Regions from separate parts of the Pseudoalteromonas sp. SR43-2 genome, predicted to be linked through region 2. Evidence: predicted binding sites of a transcription regulator. Region 2 holds the regulator's gene; each other region holds the start of a gene.
The links. Region 2 encodes sigma-54, which starts transcription at its own class of promoters, with help from an activator protein. Its sites were predicted from a motif close to GTTGGCACGNNNNTNGNNT; they were not measured.
Positions count from the first base shown of each region.

Region 1: a site for sigma-54 is predicted at 2,243-2,261, ahead of H5120_RS19355 (EF-hand domain-containing protein). Genes of this name have one in related genera too.
Region 3: a site for sigma-54 is predicted at 3,057-3,075, ahead of fliE (flagellar hook-basal body complex protein FliE). Genes of this name have one in related genera too.
Region 4: a site for sigma-54 is predicted at 2,014-2,032, ahead of H5120_RS13635 (amidase family protein). Genes of this name have one in related genera too.

Region 1 covers NZ_JACJED010000032.1:10,463-15,202, reverse strand. Annotated here, with positions in the region: gene H5120_RS19365 (TrkH family potassium uptake protein) at 1-1,172, shown strand, start outside; gene H5120_RS19360 (flagellar brake protein) at 1,217-1,876, shown strand; gene H5120_RS19355 (EF-hand domain-containing protein) at 2,342-2,554, shown strand; gene H5120_RS19350 (calmodulin) at 2,695-2,907, shown strand; gene H5120_RS19345 (EF-hand domain-containing protein) at 2,971-3,186, shown strand; gene trkA (Trk system potassium transporter TrkA) at 3,268-4,644, opposite strand; gene rsmB (16S rRNA (cytosine(967)-C(5))-methyltransferase RsmB) at 4,731-4,740, opposite strand, start outside.
Region 2 covers NZ_JACJED010000001.1:61,775-66,514, reverse strand. Annotated here, with positions in the region: gene lptC (LPS export ABC transporter periplasmic protein LptC) at 1-82, shown strand, start outside; gene lptA (lipopolysaccharide transport periplasmic protein LptA) at 72-617, shown strand; gene lptB (LPS export ABC transporter ATP-binding protein) at 614-1,339, shown strand; gene H5120_RS00340 (RNA polymerase factor sigma-54) at 1,409-2,908, shown strand; gene hpf (ribosome hibernation promoting factor) at 2,935-3,222, shown strand; gene ptsN (PTS IIA-like nitrogen regulatory protein PtsN) at 3,227-3,679, shown strand; gene rapZ (RNase adapter RapZ) at 3,698-4,543, shown strand; gene H5120_RS00320 (HPr family phosphocarrier protein) at 4,586-4,740, shown strand, end outside.
Region 3 covers NZ_JACJED010000016.1:93,939-98,678, forward strand. Annotated here, with positions in the region: gene fliG (flagellar motor switch protein FliG) at 1-956, opposite strand, end outside; gene fliF (flagellar basal-body MS-ring/collar protein FliF) at 949-2,664, opposite strand; gene fliE (flagellar hook-basal body complex protein FliE) at 2,685-3,017, opposite strand; gene H5120_RS14140 (sigma-54 dependent transcriptional regulator) at 3,174-4,640, opposite strand; gene H5120_RS14145 (PAS domain-containing sensor histidine kinase) at 4,637-4,740, opposite strand, start outside.
Region 4 covers NZ_JACJED010000015.1:120,152-124,891, reverse strand. Annotated here, with positions in the region: gene yddG (aromatic amino acid DMT transporter YddG) at 1-227, opposite strand, end outside; gene H5120_RS13645 (TetR/AcrR family transcriptional regulator) at 722-1,375, shown strand; gene H5120_RS13640 (putative 4-hydroxy-4-methyl-2-oxoglutarate aldolase) at 1,379-1,861, shown strand; gene H5120_RS13635 (amidase family protein) at 2,271-3,473, shown strand; gene H5120_RS13630 (gamma-glutamyltransferase family protein) at 3,470-4,740, shown strand, end outside.

The sequences.
Region 1 (4,740 bases), on a different contig from region 2:
CTAATCTATCGCTCGCCGATGCGGTGTTTGAAGCATTCTCTGGCTTAACAACCACCGGTGCTACTGTACTTACCGGTATTGAGTACTTGCCCAAATCAGTATTGTTTTATCGCCAGCAACTCCAGTGGTTTGGCGGTATGGGTATAATCGTACTCGCTGTTGCTATACTCCCAATGCTAGGTGTTGGTGGTATGCAGTTGTACCGCGCTGAAATACCAGGGCCTGTAAAAGATTCTAAAATGACCCCGCGAATTGCCGATACTGCAAAGCACCTTTGGTATATTTATGTGTCGTTGACTATTACTTGTATGCTGGCTTATTGGGCGGCAGGGATGGAGTGGTTTGATGCGATATGTCATGCATTCTCAACGGTGGCGATAGGTGGTTTTTCTACTTACGATGCTTCCATGGGTCACTTTGACAGCCCTGTAATTAACTTTATTTGTGTGTTCTTTTTAATTATTGCCGCTGTTAACTTCTCCCTGCATTACGCCGCAGTGGCCAGTCGTAACATACAAGTTTATATTAGAGACCCAGAGTTTAAGGTGTTTTTGTGTATTCAATTAGCGCTGGTGGTTATTTGTTTTACCGTACTTTCCTCTAACGAAATATTTGCTAATGGCGATGAAACCCTCGATCAGGCGTTATTTCAAGCTGTTTCAATGAGTACAACAGCAGGCTTTGCTACGGATAACTTTTCAACATGGCCGTTGTTTTTACCTATTTTACTTATATTTTCGAGCTTTATTGGTGGCTGTGCAGGCTCTACCGGTGGTGGCATGAAAGTAGTTCGCGTATTTTTACTTTACTTGCAGGGCGTGCGTGAGCTCAATCGTTTAGTGCATCCTCGTGCTATATATTCAATCAAGCTGGGTCGTAAGGCGTTGCCAGATAAAGTAGTAGAAGCTGTGTGGGGCTTTTTCTCTGCTTATGCGCTGGTATTTATTATTATTATGTTAGCGCTTATGGGCACGGGTATGGATAACATAACTGCGTTCTCAGCCACTGCGGCTTGTTTAAATAACTTAGGGCCTGGTTTAGGAGATGTAGCGTCGCATTATGGTGCTATAACCGATGGTGCTAAATGGTTGCTTACTATTGCAATGGTGTTTGGTCGTTTAGAAATATTTACTTTATTAGTGTTATTTACGCCTACTTTTTGGCGTGGATAAACGAGCGGCTTAAGTTTTAAATTACGAACTATTGGGAAAGGGATATGCCAACAAATTTAGAAAAGCTAAAGCATATAAGTGTAGGCAGCTTAGTCGACCTAGAAATATTAACACCTACAAGCAGTAAGCGTGTTAAAACTGAATTAGTTGGTTTACTCGATAAGCAGTTTATTATTTTAAATTATCCCAATGCTAAGCGTTTACCTGCGGCGAGTGACTATTTACGTGATGGCGTAATGGTTGTTGTAAGAGTACTGATTGAAGGCAGTGGTGGGCAAGTTATTGCGTTTCGCCAGCAAATTATGTCAGTAGCCTCGCATCCTGCTAAACTCGTCTTTATTAATTTTCCTAAGCAAGTGCAGCTATTTGCGCTACGCTCGCAAACACGCATACCTACCTTATTACCTGCAAAGCTAAAACTAAGTGACGATAGAGTGCTTGAAGGCCTTATTAAGGACATTTCACTCACCGGTGTAATGTTTGATATTAGAGGCGCCCAGCAAGCTGAAGGTATAAAAGATATGCAATGCACTGTCGTCCTCAATAGTAGTGATAAAGATTTTGAAGGTGAAATTTGCAGTGTTAAAGAGCATGCTGCAGGTGTGCACTGCGGAATTAAGCTACTAGCAAGCGAGGATGAAATGAAAACCTTTATGAAAGAGCATTTTATAGACCCATCTGCGCTTGAGCCCACCGTTGACTAAATCGTTTTTCGCTTATTTGCAACAAAATGGCGTTTTAAGTGAGTATTTATAAAGTGTTTTTTTGTTTTTATATAATTAAAAATATTATTTAAATAAAACAATGTTTTACGTGTTTTTTGTTATGGCTTTTTTTTTGTTGTTATAGCTACTTCGTTAAAATTAACCTTAATTATTTTTTAAAATCCCTCCTTTTATAGCTCTACATTTTAAAATGTATCTTTTTATATAAACATAACTATTTGTTTTTAATGACTTTAGTTTTTCACCTTTAAAGCGTGTTGCGAAAAGGCAACAGTAATGACTCTGAAAATTCCTACTTATTGTACGTTTTATTTTTAACTTATTGAAAGTTAATGGCTTTTCAATGTTGGCATTTAAGTTGTAATAGTCAGGGTGTACTGAACGAAATCGTGATTCAAAGTGAAATACTTAATCGCACACACATAAATTTGAAGGATACATATTATGAAAAGCATTAATAAAACTTTAGCACTTATCGCTATTGCATCTTCTTCAGCCGCTTTTGCAGCAACAGATTTTGACACACTTGATGTAGACGGCAGTGGCACAATTAGCCAAGCAGAAGCATCAGTAGACGCAAAATTAATGAGCATGTTTTCTGAGCTTGATACCGACCAAAATGGTGAGTTATCAAAAGAAGAATTTTCAGAAGCTTAATTAAAAAGTATTTATCCTGAGTTGCCAAAGACAACCTAAGTAGGCAAGGGAGCTTACGAAAGAGGATAACAAGGAAGTGAAAAATTACGTTTTAAGTTAAACGAAGCAATTTTTTTGATAGAACATTGAAGGATTAAGTTATGAAACATTTAAATAAAGCATTAGCACTTATAGTACTAGCATCTTCTTCAGCTGCATTTGCAGCATCAGATTTTGACAGCCTTGATATCGATGGTAGCGGCACAATTAGCCCAAGCGAAGCGGCAGTCGATACCGATTTAATGGCTGAATTTATTGAGCTAGACACAGATGGTAGCGGCGAGCTTTCTAAAGAAGAGTTCGCTAATTACTAATTAAACATTTTTCACAGTCAGGGATCTTTGAAAAGAACTTCCCATATTACTAGGAATATTATTATGAAAACATTCAATACAACACTTGCAGTTATCGTTTTAGCATCTTCATCAGCAGCATACGCAGCAGTGGACTTTGCCTCTTTTGATGCAGATGGCGACGGTGCGATTACAATGGAAGAAGCGAAGGTTAACCCTCAACTTGTAAAGATTTTTGATGATTTAGATACTGATGGAAATGGTGAAATCTCTAAAGAAGAGTTTTCAAAGGTACAGTAATCAATATTCGAAGGTACTCCACTAAAGCCGCCTTAGTCAGCGGCTTTTTTGTATTTTAAATTAACTAATTAGCGTAACTAGTTAAAGGAATATAGCACTTACTTGGAATAGTTTTTCTACAACGGTAATGTGTTTTTTGTCGATTAAAAACATAATGACATGATCGCCCGACATAATTATTGTATCGTCGTGGGCTATCAGTACATCGTCATTACGTACTATTGCGCCAATAGTTGTACCTGCAGGTAGTTTTATGTCGGCAATCGCACGACCAACCACTTTAGATGTGTTTTCATCACCATGAGCAACCGCTTCTATGGCTTCTGCCGCACCTTTACGCAGTGAATACACGTTAACAATATCACCACGGCGTACGTGCGTTAATAACGCTGATATTGTTGCTTGTTGTGGCGATATGGCAATGTCTATTTCGCCGCCTTGTACCAAATCAACGTAAGCTCCACGCTGGATAAGTACCATGGTTTTTTGTGCGCCCATACGTTTTGCAAGCATGGCTGACATAATGTTTGCTTCATCGTCATTGGTTACGGCAATAAACACATCTACTTGTTCAATATGCTCTTCTGAGAGCAGTTCTTGATCAGACGCGTCACCACAAAAAACAACCGTATTATCGAGCATTTCTGAGAGTTGCTCGGCACGTTCTTTACTGCGTTCAATTAGTTTAACGGTGTGGTTTTTTTCAAGAGAGCGGGCAAGGCCTGCCCCAATGTTACCGCCACCAGCTATCATAATTTTTTTGTAAGAACGTTCAAGTTTTTGTAGCTCGTTCATTACTGCGCGTATATGTTTTGTAGCGGCAATAAAGAATACTTCGTCATCTGCTTCAATAACAGTGGTACCCAATGGTTTTATTGCTTTACCTTGACGATAAATAGCGGCAACACGAGTCTCTACATTAGGGATGTGTTCTTTAAGTGCAGATAACGCATAACCAACAAGTAAACCGCCATAGTAAGCTTTTACGGCTACTAACGAGAGCATGCCATCAGCAAACTGCAATACTTGCAGAGCACCAGGGTAGTCAATTAAACGGCGAATATACTTAGTGACCAGTGCTTCGGGAGCAATGTAATGATCGATTGGTAAATCATCGTTTTGAAATAGTTTTTCGCGGTATTTTAAATATTGCTCTGAGCGAATGCGGGCAATTTTAGTGGGCGTTTTAAAAATACTGTACGCCACTTGGCATGCAACCATGTTCACTTCATCTGAACTGGTTACCGCAATAATCATATCGGCATCTTCAGCACCTGCACGGCGTAATACATCAGGATGCGCGCTGTGGCCCATAACCCCTTGTAAGTCGTACTTATCTTGAAGTTCACGTAATCGGTTACCGTCTATATCAACAACGGTAATTTCGTTTTGTTCGCCAACTAAGTTTTCAGCAAGCGTAGCACCAACTTGCCCGGCACCGAGTATAATTATTTTCATTATTTACCCGTGGTATTGATCATAATTTAATTAAAAAAATAGCCATTTAATGTTTCATAAATGGCTAACTATTTAGTGTACGGCTATTAGGCTTTT
Region 2 (4,740 bases):
TGGTAAAGGCCTAGAGGCCGACTTAAAAACCGAAGTGATAAAACTAATTAACCATACGCGAACCATATATTATGACCAATAAAATATTAAAATCACTTATAATTCCTACACTTATACTAGCGTTTAATAGTAGTGCTGCAGAGCAAAACACGCAACCTGCTGCCAATCAAATTTCAATAAGTGCCGACAAGCAAGAAGGTCAATTAAAAGCTAATGTCGGGATTTTTGAGAAAAACGTTGAGATAATTCACGGTAATCGCCGCATTACAGCCGATCGCCTCGAAGTACACAAACGCGATGAACTTGGTGATAATAAACAATTATTAATTGCCACAGGTAGCCCTGCGCACTTTGAAGAAAAGCAATCAGATGGCACGACTATGAGCGCCAGTGCTGACGAAGTACGTTATGATGTATCTAAGCGTTTTTTAACGCTTGTTGGTAATGCACAAGTATCGCAAGCCGGACAAAAAATAAATGCTAAAAGCATTACCTACGACATAGAGCAGCAGCTCATCAGTGCCGAAAAAGATGAAAACTCAACTGACCGCGTTCACACAATTTTAGTACCGATCGAAACTAAAAAAAGTAAAAAAGGCGATAAAGGTCAACCATGAGCACATTAAAAGCAGAACTATTGGCAAAAAGCTATAAAGGTCGTGAAGTTGTAAAAAACGTCGGCCTCGAAGTACAAGCTGGCAGTATAGTTGGCTTACTTGGCCCTAACGGTGCTGGTAAAACAACGACTTTTTATATGATCGTAGGGCTTGTTCCTAGCGACAAAGGTAAAATATCTATTGATGATAACGATATTACTCTTTTACCTATGCATAGTCGTGCTAGATTAGGCATAGGCTACTTACCGCAAGAGTCATCAATTTTTAGAAAGCTGACTGTTTATCAAAACTTAATGGCCATTTTAGAAACGCGCAAAGAACTAAATAAACAAGCCAGAGAAGATACGCTCAATAACTTATTAGATGAATTTAGCATACAACACATTCGTGATAGCCAAGGTATGGCATTATCGGGTGGAGAACGTCGTCGTGTAGAAATAGCACGAGCGCTGGCAGCAGATCCTAAATTTATATTACTGGATGAACCGTTTGCCGGTGTTGACCCTATTTCGGTATTAGATATAAAGAAAATAATAGAACATCTTAAAAATCGTGGGATTGGAGTATTAATTACCGACCATAACGTAAGAGAGACCCTTGATGTTTGCGAAAAAGCCTACATTGTTTCTCATGGGGAGCTGATTGCATCAGGTACTCCAGAACACGTATTAAATGATAAAACAGTACGCGATGTTTATTTAGGCGAGCAATTTAGGCTGTAACATTTACGCCATGTCTTTAAGCATCTGCTAGTATTAATTATAACAACATAAAAGGATTGTTAGAGATACATGAGGCAATCACTACAGCTGCGCATGGGCCAGCAACTTACAATGACTCCACAGCTGCAACAAGCTATTCGTTTGTTGCAACTCAGTACATTGGATCTCCAGCAAGAAATACAAGAAGCTCTCGACAGTAATCCACTATTAGAGGTTGAAGAGGCAGACTATTCTGAAGACGCTGCTGGTAAAAACGAGCAAAAAGCTGATACCGATGACATAACTGTTAGCGCATCTGCTGATGATGCTCCGAGCGAATATGAACAAGATACTGGTGAAGCACTTGCAAAAGACACGCTAAGTGACGACATGGCTATGGATGTTAGTTGGGATGAGTACATGAGTGCCGCTCCTGCAGCCTCATCAGGTCCAATGCCTGAAGACGAATCAATATACCAAGGCGCCTCTACTGAAACGCTCCATGAGTATTTAATGTGGCAATTACAACTAACGCCATTTAGCCCTACCGATGAAGCCATCGCTATTGCGATTGTAGAGGCCGTCGATGATTCAGGTATTTTAACATTAAGCTGCGAAGAGATTTTAGAAAGCTTTAATCAAGAAAACGAAGATGATAACGAAGTCGAACTTGATGAAATTGAAGCGGTATTAAAACGCATCCAACTGTTTGATCCTGTGGGTATTGCCGCACGTAGTTTACAAGAGTGTTTGTGTATTCAGCTTAATCAATTTGATAAAGAAACACCTTACATTAATGAAACGAAAATGATTTTAACCGAGCATATTGATCTATTAGCAGCTCGCGACTATCGTACATTAATGAAAAAAACTAAGCTTAAAGAAGAAGAGCTTAAAGAAGTGATGACACTAATACATACTCTCAACCCAAAACCTGCAGATACTATTGTAAGGGAAGAATCTGAGTATGTTATTCCTGATGTGTCAGTTAAAAAAATTAAAGGCCGCTGGGTTGTCGAATTAAACCCAGATAGCATGCCTAAAATTCGTGTTAATAGCCAATACGCGGCAATGTCTCGCACTGTAAAATCAAGTGGCGACAGCCAGTTTATCCGCTCACATTTACAAGAAGCTAAATGGTTTATTAAAAGCTTAGAAAGTAGAAACGACACGCTATTAAAAGTTACTAATTGTATTGTTAAGCAACAACAAGGCTTTTTTGAACATGGCCCTGAAGCCATGAAACCAATGGTTTTAAATGATGTCGCTGAAATGGTAGAAATGCACGAATCGACAATTTCGCGTGTGACTACTCAAAAGTACATGCATACACCCCGTGGTATATTTGAGCTTAAATATTTTTTCTCAAGCCATGTAAGTACTGAAAACGGTGGTGAATGTTCATCTACAGCAATACGTGCGCTTATCCGAAAATTAATCGCAGCAGAAAACTCAGCAAAACCATTGAGTGATAGCAAAATAGCGGATATATTGGCTGAGCAAGGAATTAAAGTAGCGAGACGTACAATCGCAAAATACCGCGAATCTCTTGCTATTCCACCGTCAAATCAGCGTAAAAGTCTGATTTAAGACGCTAAACTAAGAGGGTAATGCTTATGCAACTAAACTTAACTGGTCGTCACGTAGAATTAACCGATTCACTAAGAGACTATATTAATACTAAATTTGCGAAGCTTGAAAGACACTCTGATCATATTAATAATGTTCATGTCATTCTCGATGTAGAAAAGTTAAATCAAAAAGCAGAAGCCACAATACACGTAAGCGGTGCTGAGCTATTTGCCTCTACAGAACATCAAGATATGTATGCCGCTATTGACTCGTTGATCGACAAGCTCGATCGCCAAGTAATCAAACACAAAGAGAAGCTTGCTCGACACTAATATGATGAAATTAAGTTCACTTATATGCCAGGACTGCAGCAAAGCTGCGGTCCTTTTTAATAGCAAAAAAAGAATTTTAGAGTTCATTAGCGAACTTGCTCACGACAAACTTCCGTATTTACCGCAACAAGATATTCTTAATGCTTTAATGAGCAGAGAGAAATTAGGTAGTACAGGTATAGGGCGTGGCATTGCTATTCCTCATGGAAGAATGAGCGGTGCAGAAGAGCCTTTGGCTTTAGTGCTCGTTAGCGAAACTCCAATAAACTTTGATGCAATCGATAATCGCCCTGTTGATATTTTTGTCGCACTCATCGTACCAGATGGCGATAACCAGCAGCACTTAAAGACTCTAGCAACCATTGCTGATAAACTAAACAACAAAGATTTTTGTAAACAGTTACGCAGTGCAAAATCTGATACTGAGCTTTACCAAGTTATTGTCGATCAATCATAGTTTTATAAAGGGTGTTAAATGGAGTTAATTATCATAAGCGGCCGTTCTGGTTCTGGAAAGTCGGTTGCTTTGCGCGTTGTAGAAGATTTAGGTTATTATTGCGTTGATAATATTCCAGTAAACCTACTACCTTCATTAGTTCGCAGTGTGTCTGATAGCTACGATAAAATTGCTGTTAGCATAGATGTGCGCAACATCCCTAAAGAACAAGATGAATTTAACGATATTCTTGAATACTTACCAGGCTTTGCAAACCCTACGTTATTTTATTTAGATAGCGACGATCAGACATTGATCAAACGCTTTTCTGAAACACGCAGATTACACCCACTATCAATAGACTCGTTGCCGCTTGATTTAGCCATCAAAAAAGAAAAAGAATTACTTGATGTATTAACCACTCGCGCCGACTTTATGATAGATACGACTGATTTAAGTGTTCATCAACTCGCTGAATCTATTCGTGAAAAGATTTTAGGTAAAAAAGATAAGCAACTGATTGTCACATTTGAATCATTTGGTTTTAAACACGGTATACCAAAAGAAGCAGACTACGTATTTGATGCACGCTTTTTACCAAATCCACACTGGGAACCAGAGTTAAAGCCTTTAAATGGGTTAGATCAACCGGTTAAAGACTATTTAGCTAATCACAGCATAGTGCAAAAATTCACATGGCAAATTCAAACATTTGTACAAACGTGGTTACCGCATTTAGAACGAAATAACCGCAGTTATTTAACCATTGCTATTGGGTGTACAGGCGGGCAACATCGTTCTGTGTATTTAGCGCAAACTATCGGTGAAAGTTTTGCAATGACACATCCCAATGTAAAAATTCGCCATCGCGAACAAGAAAAATAATATAGCTGAATAATCACCTGTTCAGCTTAGGTAGAGTAAGTTATGCATTGTGAAGATACCTTTTTAATAAAAAACAAATTAGGCTTGCACGCCAGAGCAGCTACTGTGCTTGCGCAATTAGCAGTACAATTTGATGCGACAATCACATTATTCCAAGATGACAAAGAAGCAGCAGGCGATAGCGTACTTGCACTAAT
Region 3 (4,740 bases), on a different contig from region 2:
TGCGCCGCTTCTACTTCACTTATACGAACAGGTGCCATAGCTTCTAAATCATCAGCAAGCATTTCGGCTGCACGCTTAGACATATTGCCCAGTATTTTATCTTTAAGGGCATCGTCGGTGCCTTTAATTGCTTTCATTAATACGTCTTGTTGTACTTCTCGCAGGATTGCTTGAATACCACGGTCTTCAACATCCATTAAGTTTTCAAACACAAACATTAAGTCTTGAATTTGCTGCGACATCTCTTCGTCATGCTCACGAATAGAGTCCATCAACTGCCCTTCTACATTGGTATCTAGGTAGTTCATAATATCTGCAGCTGCTTTTAAGCCACCCATTTTAGCTGCTTGTGCACCTGCTTGGCCGGCAAATTGTTTTTCCATAATTTCGTTTAGCTCTTGCAGTGCTGCTGGCTGAACTTCTTCAAGGTTTGCAATACGCATTGTTAAATCTAAACGCACTTTTTCAGGGAACTGAGCAATAATCTCAGCTGACTGTTCTGGCTCTAAATACGACAATACAATGGTTTGAATTTGCGGATGCTCATTACGAATAATGTTTGCTACCTGCTTAGAGTCCATCCATTTTAATGAATCCAAGCCTTTAGCACCTGAGCCCATAACAATTTGGTCAATAAGGCTAGCGGCTTTGTCTTCACCAAGTGCTGCTGTAAGCGCTTTTTTAATAAAGTCTTCTGACTGAAAACCAATGGTACTAAAGCTTTGAATTTGTTCTATAAACAAGTTGTGTACAGCGCTAATTTTAGCTTGAGATAAATCCTGTAGCCCAGCCATCGCCATACCCACTTTTTGCACCTGTTTAGGTTCTAAGTGTTTAAGGATTTGCGCGGCATCTTCTTCTGATAAACTCAAAAGTAATATAGCAGCTTTATCTACCCCATCTAGCTTATCAACATCAAAGGCTGGCGGGAGTTGTTTTTGTTCTTGATCAGTCATCTTCTGTTAACCACGCTTTCACTACTTGTGATGATAGTTCTGGTTCGTTAGCTACAAGGGCACGAATTGCTTTGAGTAAATCTTCGTCGCCATGTAAATCCGGTAACTGCAGTGTACCATCACTTGAGAAACCAACCGAAGCAGAATCAAAGTCTTTATTTAGCATATCAAGTGTATTGTCGCCAATATCTACGCCTGAACTTAATGCATCTTCGTCGTATTCTTCTAGTGTATCGTCTGGGTAAATTAAGCGCTTAAGCATTGGTTTTACTACTGCCATTATCAATACAATGATAACTAAGGCGCCTAGTACAAGGCGGGCTATTTTCATAAACCAGTCTTGTTCCCACAGTGGCACTTCTATTGCTAAATTTGTTGCTTCACGTACAAACGGTACTGTTACTACTTCAAGTGCATCACCACGTTGCATATCAAAACCTACACCACCTTGTAATAAGCGACGAATATTTGACAATGCCTCTACCGAGCGCGGGGCCATAGTTGTTTCGCCGTTTTCTCCCACTTTAGGGACGTAGTCAACAGCAACTGACACACTTATTCTGCGTATTACACCACTTTGCTGGCGCTTGTGAGAAATAGTTGTATCGAGTTCATAATTACGTGTTGCTTCTTTGTGGCTACGTGTTGGTGACGTAGCAGTACCTGCGCCACCTTGCCCCGCAACCTCAGGAATGTTTGAGTTTAGCGGTGGTTGATTTGTAAGCGCACCAGGAATACCAACAGCTAAACCACCAATGTTGTTTTCTTCAAATGTGGTTTCGCTTCTAACCGCTGGTAGGTCTGGGTTATAACGCTTTTGAGTTTCCTCAACTGAGCTAAAGTCCATGCTCAAATCAACTTGAGCTGTATAGTTTGCAAGCCCAACAACCGGTATTAAAATACTGTCTATTTTTTCAAGATACTCTTGTTCGCGCTTGCGTTCTAAATCGTATTCTTTACGAGAGCGTGCTGCTAATGAGCTTTGCGAACCTGAATTTAATAAGCGACCATTTTGGTCAGTAACCGTAACACGTGCAGGCTCTAGGCCTTGTACTGCTGAAGCAATCATATCAACAACAGAGTCTACTTCTTCACGGTCAAGTGAGCGGCCACGCTTAAGTGTTAATACAACAGTAGCAGATGGTTTTTTCTCTCTGCGGGCAAATACGTTTTCTTTAGGGATGGCTAACAATACTTTGGCGCGAGTAATGTTATTTAGCTCTTCAATGGTGCGTGCTAATTGCTGTTCACGACCATGCTTTAAGCGTTCACGCTCCAAGCGCTGGCTTACACCAAAGCCCATATCTTGCATAATTATGTCAGAGCCAGATGCAGGGCCTTGCTCTAACCCCTCGCGGGTCATTAGCAGTTTAATGTTTTGGTATTCGCTTTCATCAACCGATACAACATTGCCATCAAGTTGATATTCAATTTTTTGCGCATCTAAAAAGTCTAATGTTTGAATAAGCTCTTCTGTTTGCATTTTGCCTAACGGGCGCATATCTGGCTGACGAGCCCAAATAATAATAAAAATCGCGATAGCTAAACAAATAGCCAATGCTATAACCAATGTTACTTGGCGCAATACATCAACACCATTTAAAGCACTTAAGTAGCCTGACTTTTGTTCTTGTTGATCATCACCACCACTTTGGTCAATACCGCCACCAGCAAGTGCTAGGTCTGTAGATTGGTTAGATTGCGCCACAATAATTCTCCACTACCTAATTAAACAGGCATGTTCATGATTTCTTTATAAGCTTCAACAAGTTTATTACGAACCTGTACTGTAGCCTCAAAAGCAACTGATGATTTTTGAGAAGCAATCATCGCCTCAGCAAGAGATACACTTCGATCCCCCATCTCAACTGCTGTTACTTTTTGCGCGGCGTCTTGTTGTAATCCGTGCACTGAATTTATTGCATCACTTAGCATGTCGCCAAATTGTGCTGTAGAAGTAGACTGCACCTGAGTTGGCAGTTTATTAGTTTGATTATTACGGCCGGCTTCTAAAGCCATTGATTGCATTTCTTGAAATACAGCACTGTTTTGAATTTTCATAATTTATCTCTGACACGCAGTGAACTCTTATAAGTAATAAAGCACAAAGCATGCCAAATAATTAATTATTAAAATACAATGAGTTAACTTTAATTTGTGTGAGTCAGAGTTTTGACAACCCTAAGCTCGCAGCGCAAACTTAGGGTTTATAGGAGGTTATGCAGGAAGTGAAATACCTAAATCGCGCATTTGCGCTAGTTTATAACGTAAAGTTCGTGGGCTTATGCCCAACGTTTCGGCAACGTCTTTACGCTTACCTTGGCAACGTGCAAGGGTTTCTAAAATAATGCGATGCTCTTTGTCTTTAAGCTCATCTTTATAGCTACCGGTATCTGCCGCTAATAAACCTTGTTTAGGCTCATCCTCAGCATGCGATTTTTCATCATAATATGCAGAGCTTAACGTGCTTTTATCAACACCTTTGTCTGCGTGAGCTAATTCTGTTGGCGATACGGTTTGCGCAGGGGCCAATGAAGGCTCCATAACAAAGTTATTAGATACTAAGTTTTCGATAAAAATAGCATGCTCGTTTATTGTATTACCCGTGCGCAGTATAAGCGCACGCTGTATAACATTATCAAGCTCGCGCACATTACCAGGCCACGCGTGAGCCAGTAACTTTTGCTCAGCAGCTTTATCTAAATATGCCATGGGCTCTTTGCTTTTACTTATATGGCGCTCAATTAAATGCTTAGCCAATACAATAATATCGCCAGGGCGTTGGCACAATGGTCGCCACATAAGTGGAAAAACATTAAGCCTGTAATATAAATCTTCTCTAAACTGATTATCTACCACGGCTTCTTTTAAATCACGATTACTGGTTGCCAAAATACGTACATCGAGCTGGATTGTTTTACGACCCCCTAAACGCTCTACTTCACGCTCTTGCAGTACGCGTAAAAGTTTAGCTTGTAGCCCTAAGTCCATCTCAGTAATTTCATCAAGTAAAATAGTACCGCCTTGTGCTTGCTCAAACTTACCCGGACATGCTTGAATCGCCCCCGTAAAAGCCCCTTTTTCGTAACCAAATAACGTGGCTTCGAGCATATTTTCAGGAATAGCCGCGCAGTTAATCGCTACAAATGGCTCATTACATCGGCTCGACTTATCATGAATATAACGCGCAAGTACTTCCTTACCTGAACCACTTGGGCCAAGTACCATTACACTTGCATCAGAGCGTGCTACTTTACTTGCAAGCTCCAATAATTGAATACTAGTTGGATCAGCAACAACGGGGCCGTCGGTTTCTTTTGCTTTTTCAGGCAAATAACGGCTCACCATATTTAACAGCACTTCAGGTGCAAATGGTTTTGCCATGTAGTCAATTGCACCTAGGCGCATGGCCTCTACCGCATCGTCAATTGTGGCATACGCCGTCATCATCAATACAGGTAAATCAGGGTGGTTTAATTTAATACTGCGTAGTAAATCAAGTCCACTCATTGCGCCCATTTGCACGTCGCTTACAACAAGCGAAAATTGATCTTTTTTAAGCAGTAACATTGCTTGCTCAGCACTGCTCGCTGCAACACATTCAATACCCGACATTTCAAGGGTATCTATTAAGGCTTCACGAAGCCCTGCGTCATCTTCGACAACTAAAATAGTGTTACTCATAATGACCCCTCTAATTTAGATGTTGCCTTAATAGGCAGTAACAAGCTAAAGCAGGCACCACCATGCGTATTATTAGTCACATCAACACGGCCTTGGTGCG
Region 4 (4,740 bases), on a different contig from region 2:
ACAAATAACAAAGTACCTATTACCAAGTAACGTTTTGAAAACCCACTAAACTTGGGCACTCCCATAACCAAAATTAAAAATATCGCACTGACAGAATACATAGCCGCCGCACCACCAATGGGGCTAAACAACTCAGAAATATCCCGTAGTAATGCCACTAAGCAACTCCACAGTAATATTGCAGCAACTCCATAAAGCGTGTATTTATTTTTGCTTAAAAACTCCATTTGCCAATCCAAAAGTACTACTCGTAAATTTGAAACTAAACTAACAGTAATTATTTAATTAAACAATTAGGGTCTGTTGATCTTTCAAGGTTAAATTTGCAGCAGTCTGTTTGGTATTTAGGCAAGGCAGAGCCTATATAGTGTGGTTATTCCCCATAAATGGGCGATAACGTAGCATTAATGCAAAACAGGCGCTGCCCAAAGGGTTCTTCCTAGGGACTACTTACTCTTTGTTGCCTACATGGATGTAGGTAAGGGGCGTGAGCAGGACGCGGAAGCTTTGCTCGGTTTTTACTTAGCCCACTAGGTTACAAATCTCGCGCCGCGATTAAATAGCCCCTAGTTTGAACAAATTTTAATCCGCAAAGTTCAACAGACCCTAAAGTTAATAGCTTAAACCTCTCGTTTGTTTTTAACATTCACACTTTTTAGTAATTGACCTTTTGGTCAGTAAAGCTACAATCAATCAATACGTTAAACACGCAAACTCTATAATGACCACACAAATAAAGCCAAATAAAAAAGAAATTACACGCGAGAAAAACCAAAAACTAATTTTAGATGCCGCCGAGCAATTGTTTTCGCAATTAGGTTACGACGGAGCAAGTATGAGCATGGTTGCTAAAGAAGCGCAGGTGCCAAAAGCTAATATTTTGTATTACTTTAAAAGTAAGGATGGTCTGTACGAGTCTGTGATTGACCGCATAATAGCTAATTGGAACTTAGGGCTCGATAACGTCACAATTAACGACGATCCAGCTACCGTGCTTTATAACTATATTAAAAGCAAAGTAATACTGGCCGTAAATCAGCCAATGCAATCTCGCTTATTTGCCAGTGAAATACTGCGCGGTGCCCCTTATTTACAAAACTACTTTAGAACCAATACCCGCCCTTGGGTTAAACAAAAGGTTGATGTACTTCAAGCATGGATGGATGCAGATAAAATGGATAAGGTTGACCCCTATCATTTGCTCTTTACTATTTGGTCTACCACGCAATATTACGCCGACTTTCAGGCTGAGGTTTTACTCGTAATGAACAAATTAGAGTACGACGAAACCGATGTGGCACAAATTACGCAATCAATTGCCCACATAATTTTAAAAGGTATTGGTCTTAAAATACCTGAGCAAAGTGAGACTTAACCCATGACATCCTTTACTACACCCGATTTGTTTGACGATCATCGCGATAACGTGCAAGTAGCAGACAGCGGCCTTTATCACTTTGGCAAAAAAACCACGTTTTATGGCAAAGTAGTTACCGTTACCTGCCCAGAAGACAACTCTTTTGCTGCCGATATATTGCATGAAAATGGTGAAGGTAAAGTATTGGTTATAAACGGTTTTGCGAGCAAACGCTTTGCATTTATAGGCGATATTATGGCTGAGCGTGCCTTAAGTAATGGCTGGGAAGGCGTAATAATAAATGGCTGTTGCCGAGATATTGAAATACTCGCCACAATGAACTTACCTGTAATGGCGCTAGGCTCTACACCGCGTAGTACCTTAAAGCGCGGCTTTGGTGATAAAAACCAAGCTGTTACCATGCTTAGCACCACTATTGAACCTAACGATTGGGTTTACGCCGATATTAATGGTTTAATCATCAGTAAAACGCCCCTTATTTAGCACTCAAAACCATATAAATAAAGACCAACTTGGTGCATCTGCGCACCAAATTGGTTTGTTTTAGCTCATTTTAATCTCACTATTTCTACAGCCCACATTTACAAATCTCATACAACCCACTAAACCCTGACCAGTTGGACAGGATTTTAATTTATGGCATTCCTCTTGCTTAGTCTAAGCACTATAAAATCAAAACTACCGATTAAAAAGCACAGCTTTAGCAATTGCATTAAATTAGTGATCTATTATAACGCGAAGAAAATGACGCAGTGAGTGCGCTATTTAATCCGATAGAATGATCATGTTTTTAATAAAATTGGTATTCATAATAATAATAACCAGCCCGCTTTTTAATCACTCTTAACTTAATAAGTAAGTACTTGGTCAGTTTTATAATAATGAGCTGCAAATGAGTGATAAAAAAAACAACAAAGGTATATTTTGCAATCACGGTCCTACCCTGTGGCAAACAAGCCAGTCTGGAGTGCTTGCAAACAATCGCTTAGCTGTAAAAGATGTATTTGCAGTAAAGGGCGAGCGTAACAGCGCAGGCAACCCACACTGGTTTAAAACAGCTAAACCGGCTCAAAATACGGCAAGCTCGGTTAATAAGCTCATGACCGCTGGTTGTAACTTTATAGGCTTTACCCATACTGACGAGCTAGCTTATAGCTTAGAGGGTAATAATATACATTATGGCGCTGCGCAAAATCCTAAATTAAAAGGGCATGCTTGCGGTGGTTCGAGTATGGGGTCTGCTGCTGCAGTTGCAGCAAACTTAGCTGATATTGGCTTAGGCACCGACACCGGCGGCTCAATTAGAATACCCGCCAGCTATTGTGGTTTATATGGCATAAGGCCAAGCCATAACGTGATTGAAAAAGACGGCCTAATACCGTTGGCTCCCCCTTTTGATACCATAGGTTGGCTTACCCAAAGCGCCGAGCTATTAAGCAGCGTTGGCGATATATTATTACCACAACAAGCTATTAATAAAGTAAATACGCTGGTTATTTGCGAAGCACTATTTGAACTCGTTGACCCTGCTTTACAAGCCCCACTTAAACAATTGCTTGAAAAAACCAAGCCTAATTTTAAGCACCATAAAGAATTTGAACTACCTAACAGCAACTTATTAAATGAACTTGCGGATAGTTTTAGAGTACTGCAAGGGCGAGCAATCGCAAAAACGCATAAAGATTGGCTTCAATTGCCGGGGCAACTTCCCCAGTTTGCTCCAGCAATTGCGGCACGTTTTAATATGGCGCTTGCCCTAACTGATCAAGAAGAACAAGAAGCACTAAAAGTACAAACCCAATGGCAAACACTAATAGCTAAAAACCTAAATACAAACAGCTGTTTATTTTTGCCAACCACCCCCACAACCGCACCTAAATTAGGCGCCGACACAAGCGCCTTACGCATGCAAATTATTACGCTTTCGGCAATTGCAGGGCTTAGTGGCTCAGCGCAAGTGCATTTACCGCTGGCTGATTTAGCAAATGATCATCCGTATGGTTTTTCATTAATGATGAGCCACGGTAACGATAAAAGCCTACTTGCTTGCGTTAAGCACCTAGCTGCACACTTTAAACAGGACACACCGGCATGACCACACACAACATTGCATTTACCGCGTCTCATTTTTCGGCCACTGAGGCGGGTATAAATATACTAAAACAAGGCGGTACAGCTACCGAGGCTATGGTAGCGGCTGCCGCTGCTATTAGCGTTGTATACCCACATATGAACTCAATTGGTGGCGACAGCTTTTGGCTTATCGATAACCCAAACCAAAAAACGCCCACAGCTATTGACGCCTGCGGCCGTGCAGCAACTAATACAACGCCATATAACTCGCTCACGCAAATACCAGAGCGCGGCGGATTAAGCGCACTTACTCAAGCGGGCACAATACGCGGCTGGCAAAAGGCGCTTGAACTAGATGAGCACGCAGCACTACCACTGTCACAAATTTTAGCACCCGCTATTGAGCTTGCGCGCGAGGGCTTTACCGTTACAAAAAGCTTGCAAGCAGGCTGCGAAAAGCTAGCCACTGCTAACAATACCAATGACGCGTTTAAAAACCTCTACATACCCAATGGCAAGCCCTTGCAAGCAGGTCAACATTTTAAAAACCCTAAACTTGCAGCAACGTTTGAATACCTAGCAAAACATGGCTTAAACGCATTTTATGAAGGCGCACTTGCCAACACATTTGCCGCCGACTTAGCAAAAGCAGGCAGCTCAATCGCCGCAGGTGACATTGCAAATACTAAAGCCGAGGTAGTTACTGCGCTAAATGCAAACCTCAGTGGTATTGATTGCTACAACTTACCCGCGCCAACACAGGGCGTGCATTCACTACAAATAATTGGTGCCGTAAATAAGTTAAAGCATTTAGCTAAAACCGATGCCGACTGGACACATTTAATTGTTGAGGCAACTAAACAAAGCTTTACCCATCGCCCTACCCTTTGGGCTGACCCTGATGTGTTAGGGGATGATTATAAAAACGCACTAACCGATAATCGCTTATGCGAACTTGCTAACAATATTGATATGAGTAAAGCCAAAAAATGGCCATTTAACGCAGAGCCTGGCGATACTGTGTGGATGGCAGCCAGAGATAAAAACGGGCAATTAGTCAGCTTTATTCAAAGTATTTACTGGGAATTTGGCAGCGGAATATTAATGAGTGAAGGCGGCTTTGTGTGGAATAACCGTGGTTTAAGCTTTAGTTTAAACAATCAAGATACCAACGCCCTTGCTCCAAATAAAAAGCCCGCTCATACACTTAACCCAGCACTGGCAAAGTTTAGCGATGGTCGTCGACTTGCTTACGGAACAATGGGCGGTGAAGGGCAGCCACAAACTCA